2 regions of the Billgrantia sp. Q4P2 genome follow, and region 1 is predicted to be linked to the other one. Evidence: predicted binding sites of a transcription regulator. Region 1 holds the regulator's gene; the other holds the start of a gene.
What was found. The regulator FliA, encoded in region 1, starts transcription of late flagellar genes. The targets are predictions, from matches to a motif close to CTAAAGTTNNNNNNNNNNCNGCCGATA.
Positions count from the first base shown of each region.

Region 2: a site for FliA is predicted at 6,947-6,973, ahead of flgM (flagellar biosynthesis anti-sigma factor FlgM). Genes of this name have one in related genera too.

Region 1 is NZ_JBRBAI010000002.1:43,378-53,109, reverse strand. Features, by position in the region: gene cheZ (protein phosphatase CheZ) at 1-599, shown strand, start outside; gene flhB (flagellar biosynthesis protein FlhB) at 768-1,961, shown strand; gene flhA (flagellar biosynthesis protein FlhA) at 1,958-4,039, shown strand; gene flhF (flagellar biosynthesis protein FlhF) at 4,043-6,265, shown strand; gene ACUY1T_RS03090 (hypothetical protein) at 6,266-6,853, shown strand; gene ACUY1T_RS03085 (flagellar protein FlhE) at 6,850-7,272, shown strand; gene ACUY1T_RS03080 (RNA polymerase sigma factor FliA) at 7,329-8,033, shown strand; gene ACUY1T_RS03075 (EAL and HDOD domain-containing protein) at 8,030-9,232, opposite strand; gene ACUY1T_RS03070 (EAL domain-containing protein) at 9,316-9,732, opposite strand, start outside.
Region 2 is NZ_JBRBAI010000002.1:141,476-151,207, forward strand. Features, by position in the region: gene ACUY1T_RS03465 (flagellar basal body P-ring protein FlgI) at 1-592, opposite strand, end outside; gene ACUY1T_RS03470 (flagellar basal body L-ring protein FlgH) at 656-1,342, opposite strand; gene flgG (flagellar basal-body rod protein FlgG) at 1,413-2,195, opposite strand; gene ACUY1T_RS03480 (flagellar basal body rod protein FlgF) at 2,241-2,996, opposite strand; gene flgE (flagellar hook protein FlgE) at 3,017-4,288, opposite strand; gene flgD (flagellar hook assembly protein FlgD) at 4,441-5,133, opposite strand; gene flgC (flagellar basal body rod protein FlgC) at 5,139-5,546, opposite strand; gene flgB (flagellar basal body rod protein FlgB) at 5,578-5,991, opposite strand; gene flgA (flagellar basal body P-ring formation chaperone FlgA) at 6,175-6,864, shown strand; gene flgM (flagellar biosynthesis anti-sigma factor FlgM) at 7,008-7,289, shown strand; gene ACUY1T_RS03515 (flagella synthesis protein FlgN) at 7,286-7,735, shown strand; gene ACUY1T_RS03520 (diguanylate cyclase) at 7,963-9,732, opposite strand, start outside.

The DNA of each region.
Region 1 (9,732 bases):
GGGAGAGCATGCGCGAGCTGGGCCTGGACAAGGAAATCGAGAAGGCGGCGGAAGCGATTCCCGACGCGCGGGACCGACTCAGCTATGTGGCCACCATGACCGAGCAGGCCGCGGAGCGGGCACTCAATGCCATCGATCGTGCCCAGCCGCTGCAGGACTCGATCAGCAGCGGTGCCGAGGCGCTGGACAAACGCTGGGCGGAGTGGTTTGCCGAGCCCAAGGAGCTCGACGAGGCGCGTGATCTGGTCAAGCAGACGCGCTCCTACCTGGCCGAGGTGCCCGACAAGACCCAGGCCACCCAGAAGGAGCTGCTCGAGATCATGATGGCCCAGGACTTCCAGGACCTGACCGGCCAGGTGATCAAGAAGATGATGGACGTGATCCGCGAGATCGAACACCAGCTGGTGCAGGTGTTGATCGACAACGTTCCCGAGGAAGTGGCCCGCGAAAACATGCAGCGCAAGGCCAACGACCAGTGGCAGAACGATGCGCGCCGCAGGGAGGAGGGTCTGCTCAACGGCCCCCAGATCAAGCCTGGGGCGGATATCGTCACCAACCAGGACCAGGTGGATGATCTGCTCGATCAGCTGGGCTTCTGAAGGAAGGCAGGCGTAAGCGCCTGGATTCCTTTACCTAAAACGACCATGGCACTTTCCCCGCGCCGAGGGTCGTGGCCGATAAGGCTACGATCTTCGGCGCTTTTTGGCGTATCGCCAGCCTGCCGTTGACGCCACAATGGCCACCGTGCGGAGAAATGTGCGGGTGCCATGGCCGACGAGAGCAGCGATCAGGAAAAGACCGAAGAGGCCACGCCACGACGCCTGGAGAAGGCGCGTGAGGAAGGCCAGGTCGCCCGCTCCCGGGAGTTGACGACGTTCATGCTGCTGCTGGGCGGCGTGGTGGGTATGTGGTCGATGGGGGCGATGCTCTATGACCAGCTGGGGCTGGTCATGGAACAGGCCTTCCTGTTCGAACGTCGCCAAGCCTTCGAAACCGGCCCCATGCTGAGCAACGTACTCGACCTCGCGAGCCGTACGCTGCTGACCATGCTGCCGCTGTTCCTGTTGCTGACGCTGGTGGCGCTGGTGGCACCGGCGCTGCTGGGGGGCTGGCTGATCTCGGCCAAGTCGCTCAAGCCCCAGTTGTCGAAGCTCAACCCGCTCAAGGGCCTCAAGCGCATGTTCGGTGTCCAGGCGCTGGTGGAGCTGTTCAAGGCAGTGGCCAAGTCGATGCTCATTGGCGGGGTCGGCATGACGTATCTTTATTTCAAGCGCGGGGAGTACATGTCGCTGATGGATCAGCCGACTACCCAGGCGCTGGCCCGGGCGCTGATGATGGCCGCCGAGGCATGCGGGCTGATGGTGTTGACGTTGCTGGTGGTGATCCTCATCGACGTGCCCTACCAGCTCTGGAGCCATGCCAAGAAGTTGCGCATGTCGAAGGATGAGGTCAAACGCGAGCACAAGGAGTCCGAGGGCGACCCGCACGTCAAGGCGCGCATTCGTTCCCAGCAACAGGCCATGGCGCGTGGTCGCATGATGAGCAAGGTACCCGAGGCAGACGTGATCATCACCAACCCGACGCACTATGCAGTGGCTCTGCAATATGACGAGAAAGGCATGGGGGCTCCCAGGGTGGTCGCCAAGGGCGCCGACATGGTAGCCGCGCGCATTCGCGAAATTGGCCAGGAGGCCGGTGTTCCGCTGCTGGAGGCGCCGCCGTTGGCTCGCACGCTGTATCATCACGTCGATCTCGAGCACGAGATCCCGATGGACCTGTATACCGCCGTGGCGGAAGTCCTGGCCTGGGCCTTCCGTCTCAAGCACGTTTCCAAAGAGGGGGGAGAGGTGCCGCCTACACCCGAGAATTTGCCCATACCGGAAAACCTGGAAGTGCCTGCCGTCGATGTGGTCGACGATGCTGACCAGGATGCGGCCGGGCCCGGCGGAGCGCGTCGATGAAGTCACTCAGTCATTTCATCGGGCGCCGTGACTGGATGGGCGACGCGCGCATGAAGCTGCTGGCCGGCCCGGTCCTGATCCTCATGATCCTGGCCATGATGATCCTGCCGCTGCCGCCGTTCGCGCTCGATCTTCTCTTCACCTTCAACATTGCACTGGCCGTCATGGTGTTGCTGGTCAGCATGTTCACCCAGAAGCCGCTGGACTTCGCCGCCTTTCCCGCGGTGCTGTTGTTCACCACGCTGCTGCGGCTGTCGCTCAACGTCGCTTCGACACGGGTCATCCTGATGGAAGGGCATCAGGGCGGTGACTCGGCGGGCAAGGTGATCGAGGCCTTCGGCACTTTCCTGGTCGGTGGCAACTTCGCCGTGGGCCTGGTGGTGTTCCTGATCCTGGTCATCATCAACTTCATGGTCATCACCAAGGGTGCGGGGCGCATCGCCGAGGTAGGCGCGCGCTTCATGCTCGATGCCATGCCCGGCAAGCAGATGGCCATCGATGCCGACCTCAACGCCGGCCTCATCGGCGAGGAGGATGCTCGCAAGCGCCGTGCCGAGGTCGCCCAGGAGGCGGATTTCTACGGCTCCATGGACGGTGCCAGCAAGTTCGTGCGTGGTGACGCCATGGCCGGTCTGGTGATCATGGTCGTCAACGTCATCGGCGGGCTCCTGATCGGCATGCTCCAGCACGGCATGGGCTTCGGCGATGCCGCCAAGACCTATACCCTGATGACCATCGGCGACGGCTTGGTGGCGCAGATTCCTGCCCTGGTGATTTCCACCGCCGCTGGCGTGACCGTGTCCCGCGTCAATACCGAGCAGGACGTTGGCCAGCAGATGATCAGCCAGCTGTTCGTCAACCCCCAGGTAATGATCCTGGCGGCGCTGGTCATGGGCCTGCTGGGCCTGGTGCCGGGCATGCCCAACATGGTGTTCCTGATCTTTACCGGACTCTTGGCCGGCCTGGCCTGGATGCTCACGCGTCAGAAGGAACAGCGCCTGGTCGAGCAGGAGATGCACACTGAACCGCCACCGCCACCCGAGATGCCCGAGGCCAGTTGGGAGGACGTCCAGTTGGTCGATACGCTGGGGCTCGAGGTCGGGCATCGCCTGATCCCGCTGGTCGACCAGCGCCAGGATGGTGAGCTGTTGGGGCGGATCAAGAGCGTGCGCAAGAAGTTCGCCCAGGAAGTCGGTTTCCTGCCCGCGGTGGTGCATATCCGCGACAACCTGGAGCTCGGCGCCAATACCTACGTGATCACCCTGAAGGGCGCCGAAATCGGCCGCGCCGAGGCCTTCCCGGGCCAGTGGCTCGCTATCGACCCCGGCCAGGTTACCGGTCAGCTCCAGGGCACGCCGACCTCCGATCCCGCCTTCGGCCTGCCGGCGGTGTGGATCGATGGAGGTCAGCGTGAACACGCTCAGGTCTACGGCTATACCGTAGTCGACGCCGGCACCGTGATCGCCACGCACCTCAACCACCTGCTGCATCGCCACGCGGCCGAAATGCTGGGGCGCCAGGAGGTCCAGAAGCTCCTCGACAAGCTGGGCGACGAGCAGAAGTCGCTGGTCGATGACGTGGTACCGAAGGCCATCAGCCTGACCGTACTCCAGCGCATCCTGCAGAACCTGCTCGATGAAGATGTCTCCATTCGCGACATGCGTACCATCCTCGATACCCTGGCGGAGTATGCGCCTCAGCAACAGGATGCCAACGAGCTGACGGCACTGGTACGGATCATGCTGGGGCGGACGATTACCCAGCAGTGGTTCCCCGGACGCGATACGCTGAACGTTATCGGCCTGGATGCCCAGCTCGAGCAGGTCCTGATGCAGGCGATGAATGGCAATGGGGCGCTCGAGCCCGGGCTCGCCGAGACCTTGATGCGCCAGACCGAGGAGGCGGTGGAGCGGCACGAGGCGAGCGGCGAGCCGCCGGTATTGGTCGTTCAACACAGCCTGCGTCCGCTGCTGGCGCGTTTCCTGCGCCGGCGCATGCGCCATCTGGTGGTCATGTCGCAGGCGGAAATACCCGATGATCGAACGCTGCGTATCGTGACGCTGGTAGGAGGCCGATAAGCGATGAGTGTCATGCGTTTCGTGGGTGTCAACAGTCGTGAGGCCATGCGCCAGGTGCGCGCTGCGCTGGGCGACGAGGCCCTGATCCTGGCCAATCGGCACACCGAGCAGGGTGTCGAGATACTGGCCATGGCCGAGTCGGCTGCGACGGATAGCGATGCCGGCATCGCCGAATCCACGCCACGACCTGCCGAACCGAGTCGCCCGGCCCCGGCTGCGCCCGCCATGCCGGCGAGCCCGGACCCGGCCCAGGCCTTCGAGGCCATGAGTGCCAGGCTGCTCGAGGAGATGCGCGACATGCGCGCTCTGCTCACGCGCGAGCGTAGCCAACCGGAATCGCTCGGTACGCTCGGGGAACAGCTCGTGCAGACGCTGCTGGAGGCCGGTTTTGGCCCGGCGCTAGCCGAAGAGGTGGTCTCGGCATTGCCCGAAGAGTTGGCGGTGACTGCTGTGCTGGACGAGCGTGCCCTGGCCTGGCTGGCACGCCAGCTGGCCAAACGGTTGAGCGGCCTGGACGATGAGGCCGCCTTCATGGATCGTACCGGCATCGTGGCGTTGATCGGGCCCACCGGGGTGGGCAAGACCACCACGACGGCCAAGCTGGCGGCACGCTACGTCATGCGCCACGGTACCCGCCCGGTAGCGCTGGTGACCACCGACAGCTTCCGTATCGGTGCTCATGAGCAGCTGCGCATCTATTCCCGGTTGCTAGACGTACCGATGTACGCGCTCAACGCCGACCAGCCGGTATCGGACCTGCTGGAGCGCATGAAGGGCAAGTCCTGGATCATCATCGATACGGTTGGCATGAGCCAGCGCGATCACCGCGTGATCGAGCAGGTCAGTCATCTGCATGGTGGCGATTCGCCGGTGCGCCTGGTGCTGCTGCTCAATGCCGCCAGTCAGCCGGAGACCCTGGAGGAGGTGGTGGTGCGCTATCGCCAGGCGGCCCAGGCGGCTGGTGGCGAGCTGCGCGATTGCATCATTACCAAACAGGACGAGGCTGGGCGGCTGGCGCCCGTGCTCGATATCGTCATGCGCCATGGGCTGCGTCTGCTGTTCGTCTCGCATGGCCAGCGCGTACCCGAGGACATGGCGCTCGCCGAGCCCGGCGCCTTGATCGAGCAAGCCCTGGCCGACCGCGCGCCGCTGGCAAGGCCGGTCGCGCGACAGGCGGTGGAACCGGCCATGCGAAATGCCGGCAACCTGATGGGGCAGGGGCGTCGCCTGGCCACCGTGCTCCAGGCGCTGCGCCAGCGCCTACCTGGTTTTGATCGCCTCGAGGAGGTGTGGAACCTGCTGGGGTTGCCGTTATCCATCCAGCAGCAGCGCCTGGAGAGGCTGCTGGAGGACTATCCCCGGTCCGGCCAGGTGCGGGGCATGATGTGGAGCGAACGCCGCCGTGTCCCGGGCGAGAGCTGGTCGATGCCCGATGTGGCACTTAGCCCCGAGGGCACCTGGTTGGCGCTGCCGCTGCTGCAGCATCGCCAGGTGGCAGGCCAGCAGGCACGTTTGCAGGCGGCGCTGGAACGACACGTCCCCGGCATGCATCTATTGAACGGAATGCCCGATGGCGAGGCCGGTGATTGGCTGGAGCGCCAGGCATCGAGCTGGTGCAGCCAGGTGCGCGGCAGCCAGCGTGTCGAACACGCCGGCGAGCGCCGAACCCTGGCATCCCTCGAAGGCGTTGGCGAAGGCGTTGGCGACCTGCGCTGCCGTTTCCGCGGTGCGCCAGGCCGACTCAGCCTTTCCACGCTGCCCGTCAATGTGACCTTCAAGGGCAGTCGGCGCGACCAGGAAAGCTTCTCCGCATGGGCTTGGCTCGGTGAGGTTCGCGACGAGGAAAGCGGCAAGCTTCTGGGCAAGCGCTATTGGATTGCCCCGGCGCGGTTGGGTGGCGAACCCAAGCCGTTGCTGCTTACGCTGCTGCAGGGAGACGTGCTGCCGCAGCTTGCCCGCCGTGCCTGGCAGCGCCTGGACCCGGCTGAGCTTGGGGAGCTTCGTGCCGACCTGCGCCTGTTGATGGCCAGTGGCCTGGCAACGGTAGCGGCCCACCTGGACCTTGCCGAGGACGAGGTGGCGATGGATCTGCGGGCGGAGCTGCTGGGGCTTGGTGGAGGTCGTCGACGCCGTCGCGACGTCGCACTGCTCGAGTCGTTGGTACAACTCTTCATGGTGCGCGATACCATTCGCCACCTTGGTCTCGGTGAAAGGGAGACAGGCTAGATGGGATGGGACCAGGCCGCAGGACTGCGCCAATGGGCGAATTCAGGGGCGCAGGATTGCCCGACACACGTGGCCGAAATGCTGGTCGAGCTGGCTGCTCCCGCGGGCGGCAGTGGAGCAAGGCCGCAGGCGGCCGCCCGGGCGGCCAAGCCAGCCCCCCTGAGCGCCGCCGTAACACCGTCGCGCCCGACAGGTACCGCCAAGGACGTGACGTTGATGGTGTTGGGGTTGCCGGGTACCGCCGAACGGCACACCGCCAAGGTGACCGAGCTGCTGGAAAGCTGGGCGAGCGAAGGGCGGCGCTGGGTCGGCGACCCGCGCGACTGGCGCATCGTCGCCCTGCCCGTCGGCAGCCCGCACCTGCCGGTGCTGGCCGCACAGCAGGCCCATTGGGCACTGTGGGTGGATGATGACCTGGAAGCCTTCCGTCGCGGCTATCGCCTGCTCAAGCAGATCGCCGAGCAGGGTGGCCCGCAGCGCATGATAGCCGTGCATCCACCGGGGATGGGGCGTCAGGGGCTATTGTCCAATCTGCAGTATGTGGCGGAGGCTTATTTCGGCATCGAGCTACTGGTATTGGCGCGATGATACGTCGAAGGAGTCCCTGGTTTGCGGGTATCGCACTCTGTGGATGGTGGGTGGGTATCGCCCATGCCGCCGGTAGCTGGGTGGCCACCGCTCCTTCGCTGCGGGTGGCCATGGCCGAGCGACCGATGTCATCCGCTGCCTTGCTGCCACCCACGCCCGAGTTGGCCCGCGGCCAGGTGATGGGGCGGGTCGCTTGGCAGTATCAGCCGCCGGCTGGCAGCGAGGTGGATGCCTGGCTTTGCCACCCGGGAGACTGCGTGCGGCTGCCGGGGCCGCGTGGGCAGACCGACGTCATGCTGGGACTGCCGGCCGATACGCCACTGTATTTTCAGTTTTCACTGCAGGATCGCCGACAGCGTGCCGCGACCCTGCAAGGGCTGCAGGTGATCGTCAACCATGAGCATCTGCAACGTCCCTGACCCGTCGAGCGACCGAATCGACGCTCGAGGGAATCGTCAGCCGTGAGAGCGAGCGCATGTACACAGCACGAGGCAAGATCGAACAGGCAGACCTGCTGGATGAGTACCTGCCGCTGGTGAGGCGTCAGGCGCTTTCCATGCAGGTTCGACTACCGGCGAGCATCGAACTCGACGACCTGATCCAGGCCGGCACGGTGGGGCTGCTCGAAGCAATGGGCCGCTTCGATTCGACCCAGGGGGCCAGCTTCGCTACCTTCGCCAGCCAGCGCATCCGCGGTGCCATGCTCGACGAGTTGCGCAGTCGGGACTGGTTGCCGCGCAGCGTACGGCGTAACGCCCGGGCGGTCGATGAGGCCGTGCGATGCCTGGAGCAAACGCTTGGGCGGCCCGCCGAAGAGACCGAAATCGCCGCCGAACTCGACATGGAGTTGGAGGAATACCGGCAACTGCTCAACGATACCAACAGTGGGCATCTGCTGCCCTTCGAGGCGCTGATGGCCGAGGGTATCGAACCCGGGATCGAGGATGTGTCGATCGACACCCCCTACCGCCTGCTCATTGACGAAGAAAAGCGTCGGCAGTTGGCCGAGGGCATCGAGGCGCTTCCCGAGCGTGAGAAGCTGCTGATGGCGTTGTACTACCAGGAGGAACTCAACCTCAAGGAGATCGGCGTCGTGCTTGGCGTTACCGAATCGCGGGTCTGCCAGCTGCATAGCCAGGCGGTAAGCCGGCTCAGGGCGCGCCTGTCCGACCACGATTAAAGGTTGTTCATCAGTGCCTTGGTGCTTTCCAGCGCATTCATGTAGCAGCTGTGGAGCTGGTCGGGGGGCAGATCGTCGCTTGCTTCCTTGACCTGCTGCTCATGGTTCTCGCACAGGATCAGCACGGCGCCGAGGGGACCTGCCCGGTACTTCAGGGCGTCGATGATCGGCTGGCCCAGAGGCAGGTGTTCGAGCAAGGTATGGCGGTCCTCTTCGAGCAGAGCATCCATCATCGAGAACAAACCGGTGGTGAAGGCATCCTCGGAGTCGAGAGCTGGGAAGGGGGCCGCCAGGTTGCGGCACATGAAGGCGCGGGTCAGTGCCATGCGCAACACGATGCGCGACGAAGGCTGCAGGCTGGCGAGGGTCAGGGTCAGGATCAGCCGGCGCAGCTCGATCAGCCCCAGGATCTGTACCGCGCGATGCAGGTCGACTTCCTTGCCGCCGCGATGGAAATAGCTCGAGTTGGCCCGGCGCAGAATGGCCACGTGCAGGTGCGGCACCTGGACCACCAGCTCATGGAGCCGGTTGAAGTCGTTATTGTCTTCGTAAAGCGCGCGGATCAGTCGAATCTGGGCGGCACGGTTGCCATGGCGCCCGCGTGGTGCCGACGCAATGAAGCTGGGCTTGGCGAGATAATGCCCGTGGTAGTAGTCACAGCCCATCGCTTGGTAGCGCACCAGCTCTTCCCGGCTGTCGAGGTTCTCGACCAGCAACTTGACGTTGCGAGCGGGGAGTCGTTCCAGCGTCTTGTCATCGAGATCGCGTGGAGAAGAGAGCACGATGATGTCGCTGCGATCGAGCATCGCCTCGAGGTCCTGCTTCAGCAGGCGGGTCGGCACGATGACTCGGTAGCCGCGTTCGCGAATGTCGTCCAGGCGTTCGAGCAATTCGGCGTCGACCGTATGCGCCTCGGCGATACCAAGTGCCAGCCTGGGCGCCGGAGTGGGCAGCAGTTCAGGACGCTCGAGCCATTCCAGCGGGAGGTCGATGAACAGCGTACGGTTGCCCAGCAGGTCACTGTCGCCGAGTTCGTAGACGGCGCTGGTCAGCGCCCTGGCCGTGGCGGCCATGATGTCATCGGCTTCGTCATCGGTGTGCCGGCCATAGACCAGTCGATCCGCTACGTGGTGATGGCTGGCATCGTGTATCGGATGAAGGGCGATGGAGAAAGGACCGTGATCCTTTTGTTCAGGCATGCTGCTTGGCTCCCTGCTGAGTGTGATGCACTCGGAATAATCTCAACGTTCAGGCCGTCGTGATCGTGATCGAACCGCTTTTTCTAGATGGCCCGGCGCAACGCCACCAGAGACGGCTCCAGACCATGGGTCAGGCTCTCGAGGCTGGGGCGGGCATAGAAGAAGCCCTGCTGCTGGGGAATACCGCTGCGGGCCAACCACAGCGCTTCCGCGCGGGTCTCCACGCCTTCCGCCACCAGGTCGAAGCCAAGCTCCTGAGCCAGGGCGACGATGGCACGCAGTATTGCCTGGCGGCGCGAATCGCTGTCGCAGTTCATCACCAGGGTGCGGTCGATCTTGAGCCGGTCGGGGTGCAGCTCCACCAGCAGGTCGAGGTTGGCGAAGCCATTGCCGAAGTCATCCAGCGCAGTCACGAAGCCCGTATTGCGATAGGCCTGTATGATGTTGCGCAGATGCTGCTGGTCCTGCACCTTTTCGCTCTCGGTCACCTCGAACACCAG
Region 2 (9,732 bases), 98 kb from region 1:
TACCGAAGTCGGCCTGCTTGAGTTCGAGTTCGAGCAGGCCGGCATTGGCGCCGAGATCCAGCGGCACTTCCCTTTCCACCATGGCCCCACCGGAGATACGCCCGCCCGCCAGCTGGTTGACTTGCACCTGGGCGCCGCCCGCGGCCGCCCCGGCCCCGCCCACCAGCAGGTTGCCCTGCGCAATGGCATAGGTATCGCCGTCGGCGCCCTTGAGCGGGGTCATTAGCAGAGTGCCACCGCGCAGGCTACGGGCGTTACCGATGGAGGAGACGTTGACGTCCAGCCGCTGCCCCGGGCGCGAGAACGGCGGCAGGTCGGCAGTGACCATGACCGCCGCCACGTTGCGCAACTGCATGTTGGTGCCCGGCGGCACGGTAATGCCCAGCTGCGACAACATGTTGGTGAGACTCTGGCCGGTGAAAGGCGCCTGCATGGTCTGGTCGCCGGTACCGTCGAGCCCGACCACCAGGCCATAGCCGACCAGGACGTTGTCGCGCACGCCAGCAAAGTTGGCAATCTCGCGAATGCGTTCGGCCTGGGCTGGCAGCGCCAGCAGGCACAGCCACGCCAGCAGCATAAGTTTCGCCGCCATCGAAGGGGAACGGTTTGGCTTGGACATCGTGAGAGTCGTCATGGTCGCCTCGCTCGCGCTCGCTCAGAAAGGCGAAATGTTGAGGAAGAAGCGCTGCAGCCAGCCCATATGCTGCGCCTCGCTGATATAGCCGTTGCCGACGTACTCGATCCGCGCATCGGCCACTGCGGTCGAAGGCACCGTGTTCTGACCGGTAATGGTGCGCGGGTTGACCACACCGGAGAAACGGATGAACTCGACCCCTTGGTTGATGCCGATCTGCTTCTCGCCACGTACACGCAGATTGCCGTTATGCATTACCTCGAGCACCGACACGGTGATGGTGCCGGTAAAGCTGTTGTTGGCCTGGGAGCCACCGCCGCCATTGAAGCTGCTGTTGCCGGAAAGGTCGGCGGACAAGTCGACGCCGTACTCGGCCAGGCGCTCCAGCACATCGGGAAGCGCTGAAAGGTCGAGCCCCGCCGAGCCGTTGCGACTCATGTTGGACTGCGAGTTCTTGCTGGCGCTGACCTGCTCGTCCAATACGATGGTCAGGATATCGCCCACCATGCGCGGGCGGCGATCCTCGAACAGCGGCTGTACGCCACGGTGAGCCTGGTAGATGGAACCATTGGCCATTCGCGGCGGCGGCTCGGCGATGTTGATCTGCTCCTGCTCCCCCACCACCGAGGCGCGTGGCACTTGGGCGCAACCGCCCAAGGCCAGCATTGCGATGGCGGTGATCGCCAAGGCCACTCGTGCGGCCGACATAACCGTACCTTTCATTCTCACTCGCTTCCGGCCGAACCGTTCAGGCCAAGGTGTTTCATTGGAACGTCGATCAGAGCTGGCTCAGGCGCGCCAGCATCTCGTCACTGGTCTGCACGGCACGGCTGTTGATCTCATAGGCCCGCTGGGTCTGGATCATGCTGACCATCTCCTCCACCACGTTGACGTTGGAGGTTTCTACATAGCCCTGGAACAGACGACCGGCACCGTTCATCCCCGGCATGGTTTCATTGCGCGGGCCGGAAGAGGTAGTTTCCCGGTAGAGATTACCGCCGATGCTCTCGAGGCCGGTCGCGTTGACGAAAGTGGAGACGGTGATCTGACCCACTTCCAGCGCCTGGTTGACGCCGGGCTGGGTCACCGAAACGATGCCGTCCTCACCGATGGAGATCGACAGAGCGTTGTCGGGAATGATGATGGCCGGTTCCAGCGGGTAGCCATTGGCGGTGACCATCTGGCCGTTCTCGTTGAGCTGAAAGCTGCCGTCACGGGTATAGGCGGTGGTACCGTCCGGCATCAGCACCTGAAAGAAGCCGTTACCGTTGATCGCCAGGTCGCGCGAGTTCTCGGTCTGTTCGAGCCCACCCTGCGTGTGCAGGCGCTCGGTAGCAACCGGGCGTACACCGGTACCAACCTGCATACCCGAAGGCAGGCGGTTCTGTACGTCGTTCTGGGCGCCGGGCTGACGCAGGTTCTGGTAAAGCAGGTCCTCGAACACCGCCCGCGAGCGCTTGAAGCCGTTGGTGCTGACGTTGGCCAGGTTGTTGGAGATGACGTCCAGCTTGACCTGCTGGGATTCCAGTCCGGTCTTGGCCGTCCACAGTGACTTGATCATGTTTTTTCCTCGACCCTGCGGGCCTCAGTCCTGAATAGAGAGCCTTCAGCCCTGGATAGAAAGCAGATTATTGGCCCGCTGGGCGTTTTCGTCCGCGGTGCTGATGACTTTCATCTGCATTTCGTAGCGCCGGGCGACATCGATCATGGCCACCATGGCCTCCACCGCGCTGACGTTGCTGCCTTCCAGCGCGCCACTGGTGAGGAGGGCTTCATCGTCGGCTTCCAGCGCCGCGACCTCCCCCTCGGCATTGGGCGGCATACGGAACAGGCCGTCGTCGCCGCGCAGCAGGTTCCGCTCCGGCGTGACCAGCTTGAGCCGGCCCACGTCGACCAGGGCTTCCGGCCCTTCCCCTTCGCCGATGGCGCTGAGGGTACCGTCGGCACCGATGGTCACGCTCGAGCCCAGTGGCACGATGATGGGGCCGCCTTCGCCGATTACCGGGCGGCCCACTACGGTCACCAGGCCATTGCCATCCACCTCGAGGTCACCGCGCCGGGTGTAGGCCTCGGTACCGTCGTCGGCCTGCACGGCGAGCCAGGCGTTACCCTGCAGGGCAACGTCCAGCTCACGGCCGGTGCGCGTGATCGGCCCGGGGCTGAAATCGCTGCCCGGGGTGGTGGCCGCTACCGAGACACGGGTCGGCAGAGCTCCGTCACCCTGCACTGGCACGGCGCGCATGGCATGCAGCTGGGCGCGAAAGCCGCTGGTAGAGACGTTGGACAGGTTATGACTGACCACCGCCTGCTGGTCCATGCTCTGCTTGGCCCCGCTCATGGCGGTATAGAGGATGCGGTCCATGATTCAGGCTCCGTCCCGGCTTAACGCAGGTTGATCGCGGTTTGCAGGAGTTCGTCCTGGGTCTTGATCGTTTGCGAGTTGGCCTGGTAGGCGCGCTGCGCCACGATCATGTTGACCAGCTCACGGGCCATGTCGACGTTGGAGGTCTCGACGGCGCCGGAGACGATACCACCCAGCAGACCGGTACCCGGGGCACCGATCAGCTCCTGGCCCGATTCGTTGGAGGCGCGCCATACGTTATCGCCGGCAGGCGTCAGGCCCTCGGGATTGCGGAAACTGACCAAGGAAATTTGACCGGCGGGGCGCGACTCCTCGTTGGAGTAGTTGCGCATGATCACGCCATCTTCGTTGATGGTGATGCCCACCAGGGTGCCGGAGGTGTAACCGTTCTGGGTCAGGCTGCTGACGGTGGAGGTGTTACCGAACTGGGTGGAACCGGCGAGATTGAGGTCGAACTCAAGATCCAACGGCTCACCATTGAAGAATTCATTAGTAGGAAACTGTATACCAGCAATCGCGCCGTTAGCCCCTACGTTGCCTCCGCCATGTACAAGCTTACCGTTGGCATCGAACTCCAACGTGTACGTAGTAGCAGTATCAGGAGTCGCCCCACCCAAGGCTTGTCCATCCAGCGTCATCTTGGCGGTCCACTCATTGGAACCGACCTTCTCGTAGTAGACCGAGATATTGCGTGGATTGCCCAGCGAGTCGTAGACGGTGAAGTTGTTCGAATAGTGGTAATCGATCGATACCGGATCGCCATTCACGTCACGGGCCTCGACTGTGCTCATGTCGTCGGAGCCCGGCTGCATGCGCGCATCCAGATTTAGCGTAGTGCCGACACGTGTCGTGGCACTGGCGGCCAGCTCCTCGGCGGAAACGTTCAGCGGCACCGGCTGGCCACCCACCTGCACCTGGCCGGCGGCATTGAGGCCATAGCCCATGATCTGAAAGCCCTGGGCGTTGATCAGGTTGCCTTCCGAGGTCATCGAGAGCTGGCCATTGCGCGAATAGACCACCTCGCCGCTGGTGTCCATGTAGCGAAAGAAGCCATTGCCGGCCACCGCCAGGTCCAGGTTGCGGTTGGTGGACTCGATGTTGCCTTCGTTGAAATTCTGCAACACCGCAGAGACCCGCGTACCCAGGCCGACCCGGGAATTGGCGAAGACGTCGGAAAACTGGACGTTGGAGCCCTTGAACCCCACGGTCTGGGAGTTGGCGATGTTGTTGCCGATCGCCCCCAGTTTCTGCGACTGGGAGTTCAGGCCGCTCAATGCTTGTGAAAAGCTCATGTTTCGTTCCTCTGCCTACCGGCTGTATTTGCCGCTATGCGCGGTTCTTTTAGTAAGCACTGCACGAATGCCTGCACGAGTGTATCGCTGCGTTGCGCGGTGCTCGGCTATTCGTACAGCACTTCCTTGATGCTGTGTTAATGGATGAAGAATCAGAGAATCTGCTTGACCTGGTCGAGGCCGACCTGACCATAGACGGCACCCAGGTCCAGCCTCACGCCACCGTTCTTGTCGGGCGGCGTCACACCGCCGACCACGGCGTAGTTGAGGGTGCTGGCATCCAGCGCCTTGTCGCCGCTGGTGGCCTCGATGCGCACGCGATAGGAGCCCGAGGCGGCTGCCTCCCCCTCGCTGGTGCGGCCATCCCAGGTGAACGATTCCACCCCGGCCTTGACCGGCCCGATGTCGTAGCGGTTGATCACCTGGCCACTGGCGTTGGTGATCACCACGCGCACGTTGTCGGCCGACTGGGGCAGCTCGATGCCGAACGGGGTGGTATGCAGCTCGCCATCATCGCCATGTTCGAGTAGTAGGCGATCGCCCGGCACCAGCACGCCCTGCCCGATCAGGGCGGTCGCCTGCAAGGTCTGGCCGGCGTTCATCTGGTCAGTGATACCCTTCAGGGTCTTGTTGAGATCCTCGATGCCGCTGACCGTATTGATCTGGGCCAGCTGCGTGGTCATCTCATGGTTATCCATGGGATTGAGCGGATCCTGATGCTGCATCTGGGCGATCAGCAGCGTCATGAAGTTGTTGCGCAGCTCGGCGGACTGGCTGGCATCGCGGGCGGAAGGGCCACCCTGGTTCAGGCGTGTAACGACGTTGGCGTCGATGGTGTTGGACATGACGATCAGCCCTCGCCCAGCGTTAGTGTCTTGAGCATCATTTGCTTGCTCGTGTTCATGACTTCGACGTTGGCCTGATAGGAGCGCGATGCCGAGATCATGTTGACCATTTCATGCACCGGCTCGACGTTGGGCATGGTTACGTAACCCTCCTCGTTGGCCAGCGGGTGCTCGGGGCGATACTCCATGCGCAGGGGCGAGGGGTCCTCAACCACTTCGCGTACACCGACACCGCCAATGCCGTGGCCACCCTGCAGGCGCGATTCGAACAGCACCTGCTTGGCCCGGTAGGCTTCGCCGTCCGGCCCGGCCACGCTGTCGGCGTTGGCCAGGTTGCTGGCGGTGACGTTCATACGCTGCGACTGGGCGCTCATGGCCGAGCCGGCGATATCGAACACGGAAAACATCGACATGGTAAGATCTCTCTCCGTCTGATCCGGTCTGTTATTCCGGCTGCATGGCGTTCTTCAGCCCCTGGATGCGGCTGTTCATGATGGTCAGCGCCGCCTGATAGCGCACTGAGTTGTCGGCAAACTGAGTACGCTCGCGATCCATGTCCACGGTATTGCCGTCCAGGCTCGGCTGGTCGGGAACGCGGTAGAGCAGCTCTTGGGAGGGCGCCGCCATGGCCTGGCCCGACAGGTGCCGCTCGGAGGTACGTGCGAGCGATAGCCCGCCGCCGGTCGTGCGCCCCTGCTCGACCGCCTTCTTCAGTTCACTGGCGAAATCGATGTCACGCGCCTTGTAGTTCGGCGTATCGGCATTGGCAATGTTGCTCGCCAGGATCTGGTGACGCTGCTGGCGCAGGCCCAGCGCCTGCTGGTGATAATTAAAGGCGGCCTCGAGCTGGTCGATCATGCCGGCACTCCCCGTCCAAACCCAGTGGATGACATGCGGAACTTCTTGAGGTTGAAGAATAGCGATGCCCCTGTCATTTCAATGGCAGGAACAGGCCGGTTTTCCTTGTTCATTTCCACTGTTTCAGCCTGGCGCGGCCAGCTAGAATCCTGCCATTACCCTCATGCTGGACGGCCTTGCCCCATGCGTTTGACCCGCCTCGCCCTGTTGCCACTGCTGTCGCTGGCCGGTTTGCTGGCGATACCGGCAGCCTCGGCCGATGACACCGAGCTGCTGCAAGTCGTGCACGGCTTCCTGCACGAGGAGGCCAGCGCGCTGGGCGACGAGCTCGTCATCGAACTGCATCCCCCGTCCGCCAGGCTGCCGGCCTGCGAATCTCCCCAGCCCTTTCTCACGCGCCCGGGCGAAGCCCCCCTTGGCCGCGTCTCCGTCGGCGTACGCTGCGGCAGCGACGGCCGCCAGGTACGCTACCTGCAGGCAGAAGTCGGCGTGATGGGTGAATATCCGGTACTCGGCGCCCCGCTTTCCCCAGGCGAGACCGTGCGCCGCGATCAACTGATCATGCACTCAGGCAACCTCGCCGAGTTGCCAAACCGAACCCTGCTCGACGTCGACGAGATCGTCGGCCAGATGGCGACGCGCGCCCTCGCCCCCGGCCAGCCGCTGCAGGCCCATCAGTTCCGCAGCCTGCCGCTGGTGGAGAGAAACCAACGCGTCGTGGTCGAGGCCAGGGGTACGGCATTTCGCGTTTTGCGAGAGGGACAAGCGTTGGAACCGGGAGGACTCGGCGACCGGATCCGGGTTCGCTTCGATAGCCGCGAAGTCGTGACGGCAGAGGTGGCCGGAGAGGGCGTCCTTGTCGTAGACTTCTGACACTGACCGCTGCGCGTTGACGCAAGCACACCAGGAATGGCACGCGCATGTCCGCCTGAGACACTTGCGCCCGCAAACAGGCCTAAAGTTATCCAGCGCGCTGCCGATAGCAGGTGAAAGCATCCGGTCATGAGGCCATTATCGTGAAGATCAACAGCCAGAATCCCCTGACTCGCCCGACGCAGACGACACCGCGCGAGGAGACTCAGCCAGTCAAGGGCGCCACCCCCTCAGGGCAGCAGGAGCCCGGCCCCTCGGCGGCCACCCATCTCAGCCATCAGGCTGCCGATACCTCGCGCGACGTCGATATGGCGCGGGTCGAAGAAATTCGGGAAGCCATTCGCGAGGGGCGGCTGGAAATCCGTGCCGACCGTATTGCCGATGCCCTGATCGAATCCCTGACAGCGGAGCGCGGTGGGGAATGAGCCTGGCGAAGCTTCTTCAGGAACAGCAGCAACGTCTGGACGGCGTCATTGGACTGCTCCAGCAGGAGCGCACCTTGCTGGCCGATGCGAAAATCGATGGCAACGTGCTCGGCGACATCGCCGCACGCAAGCAGGCGCTACTGGCGAAGCTGGAAGCCAGCGAAACCCTGCGTCAAAGCGTGCAGCAACGGCTGGGCTATGCCAGTGGAGCGGAAGGTGCACGTCAGGCGGCAGCCGACGCCGGCTGCGAACACGCCTGGACACATACCCTGGAGCTGACTCGTGAAGCTCAGCGCCTCAATGCACTGAACGGCAAGCTGGTGGAACTGCGCATGGAGCAGAACACACGCCTTCTGACGTTCATCCATGAAGCCGCGGAAAAGACCGTCTATCGCGCCAGCGGGCGCGTTGCCGCCCAATCGGGGCACATCAACGCCTCGGTTTAAGCCGCTCCCGGCCGCCTCTCTCGCACCCCTTCTTCCGCCCCGCCTTCACGAGTTCAGCGATTCAGCGATTCAGCGATTCAGCGATTCAGCGATTCAGCGATTCAGCGATTCAGCGCATTATTGCCGGCCGGCCAGTGAGGCCGGCCGATAGTGATAGTACGTGCTCGCTGCGCGCCAGCAAGGCAACGTCCTCGCAACCGCGCACCCCCTACCCGTTGTCGGGTCCGTTACCACAGGCTGTCGATCAGATCATCATCGCAGGTAGTGATCACCACGGTATTGCGCCCATCAGCCTTGGCCTTGTAGCTTGCCTCGTCGGCACGAGCGAGCACGACTTCGACGGATTCGTCGCCCTCCTGCAGCGCCGTGACCCCCATGCTGAGCGTGATGCTGTAGATCTTGCCCTCGTTGGTCACAGTGACCTCGGATACCGCGCGACGCAAGGATTCGGCGATCTCACCCGCCTGCTTGAGCGTGCAGCTGGGCAACAGGACCGCGAATTCATCCCCTCCCTGGCGTGCGACGTGGTCGCTGCGCCGCACTTCCCAGGCCACCACCTGAGCGACTCGCCGCAGCATTTCGTCACCCAGGGCATGGCCACCTTCATCGTTGATCGGCTTGAAGTGGTCGAGGTCGAACAGAATCAGCACCGAGGGCGTGCCGGTCTTGGAGTATTCCGCCAGCGCCTCTTCCAGGCGCCGCTCGAAGCCACGCCGATTGAGCAGCCCGGTCAGCGGGTCGTGCTCGGCCTCCCAGCGCTGGAGCGCCTCCTGCTGCCGCCGCTCGGTGATGTCCTTGACCATGCCCACGAATCCCAGCGACTGTTCATTGCCTAGCACTTGGCTGGCATGCACTTCGACCCAGAGCGTAGCACCGCCAGGATGGAGGAAACGCAGTTGGCGCACGAAGTCGCTGCCGGTCGCCAGGGTATGACGCCACATGTCTTCGGTGCCCTGCTTGTCGGCGGGGTGAATACGCTCCCACCACTCCCTGGCGCTATGCATCGCATCGAGCCCGAGCAGTTCGAGCAACGCCGGGTTCAAGTAGTTGAGGCGACCTTTCAGATCCGCCACGAACATGCCGATGGGTGTCGAACCCAATACCGCATCGAGAAATGCCTGGCGATCGCGCAAGTGTTCGAGCGCTGCCAGCCGCTCATGCTCCAGCCGGTTGAAGCTACTGGCCACCTGACGCAGCTCGTGCATGCTGGTAGAGAGTTCGAGGTAGCGCCTCTCACCCGCCCCGACCTGGGCGATCTGCCGCTCGAGCCGATGCAGGGGGCTCAGCAACCGCCTGACCAGCAAACGCATGGTGACCAGCATCATGATGGCCAGTACCAGCCAGGCCCACCACAGCCGCACCAGAAAATCGCCCAGCGGCACCCGGACCTGAGCCTGGGGCACCGCCACCTTGACGACCCAATCTGCCGGCCAGATCTGACGATACGACATGAGAATCGGGGGGCCGCCACCACTCTGGCTAACCGTCTCGCCTTGCCAGCCGTCCAGTGCGAGCTGCAGCGTCGCAGAGTCGTCGAAGGCTTCACTCAGGGTCACCGACGGCTGGCGCCGCGGATGAAAGAGCAGCTCACCCGCTGCGGTGAGTACCGACACGTAGCCATCCTCACCCAAGCGGATCCTCTCCAAACGACGGAACAGGCCACCGTGAGTAAGATTGATCATGCCGCCGACCAGGCCGGCAAAGCTTCCCTGCTCGTCGAAGCGAGGCACCAGCATGAGCACCAGGGAATCACCGCTCGCCCTGCCGATGAAGGGCTGGCTCACGTATGGCCATGGCGAATGACGAACCAAGCGGAAATATTCCGTGTCGGCAGTTTCGAGTCCCACTCGCCCCGGCACGACAGGCCAGTCCGCCACGACGCGACCGCCAGCGTCGGTCACCATCAGGCCCTCGAACCACTCCAGCAGCACCTGGTTGCTCGCCAACCGGGACGACAACTCTTCCATTTCCGCACCGCGCATGCTTTGCTCGAGCCG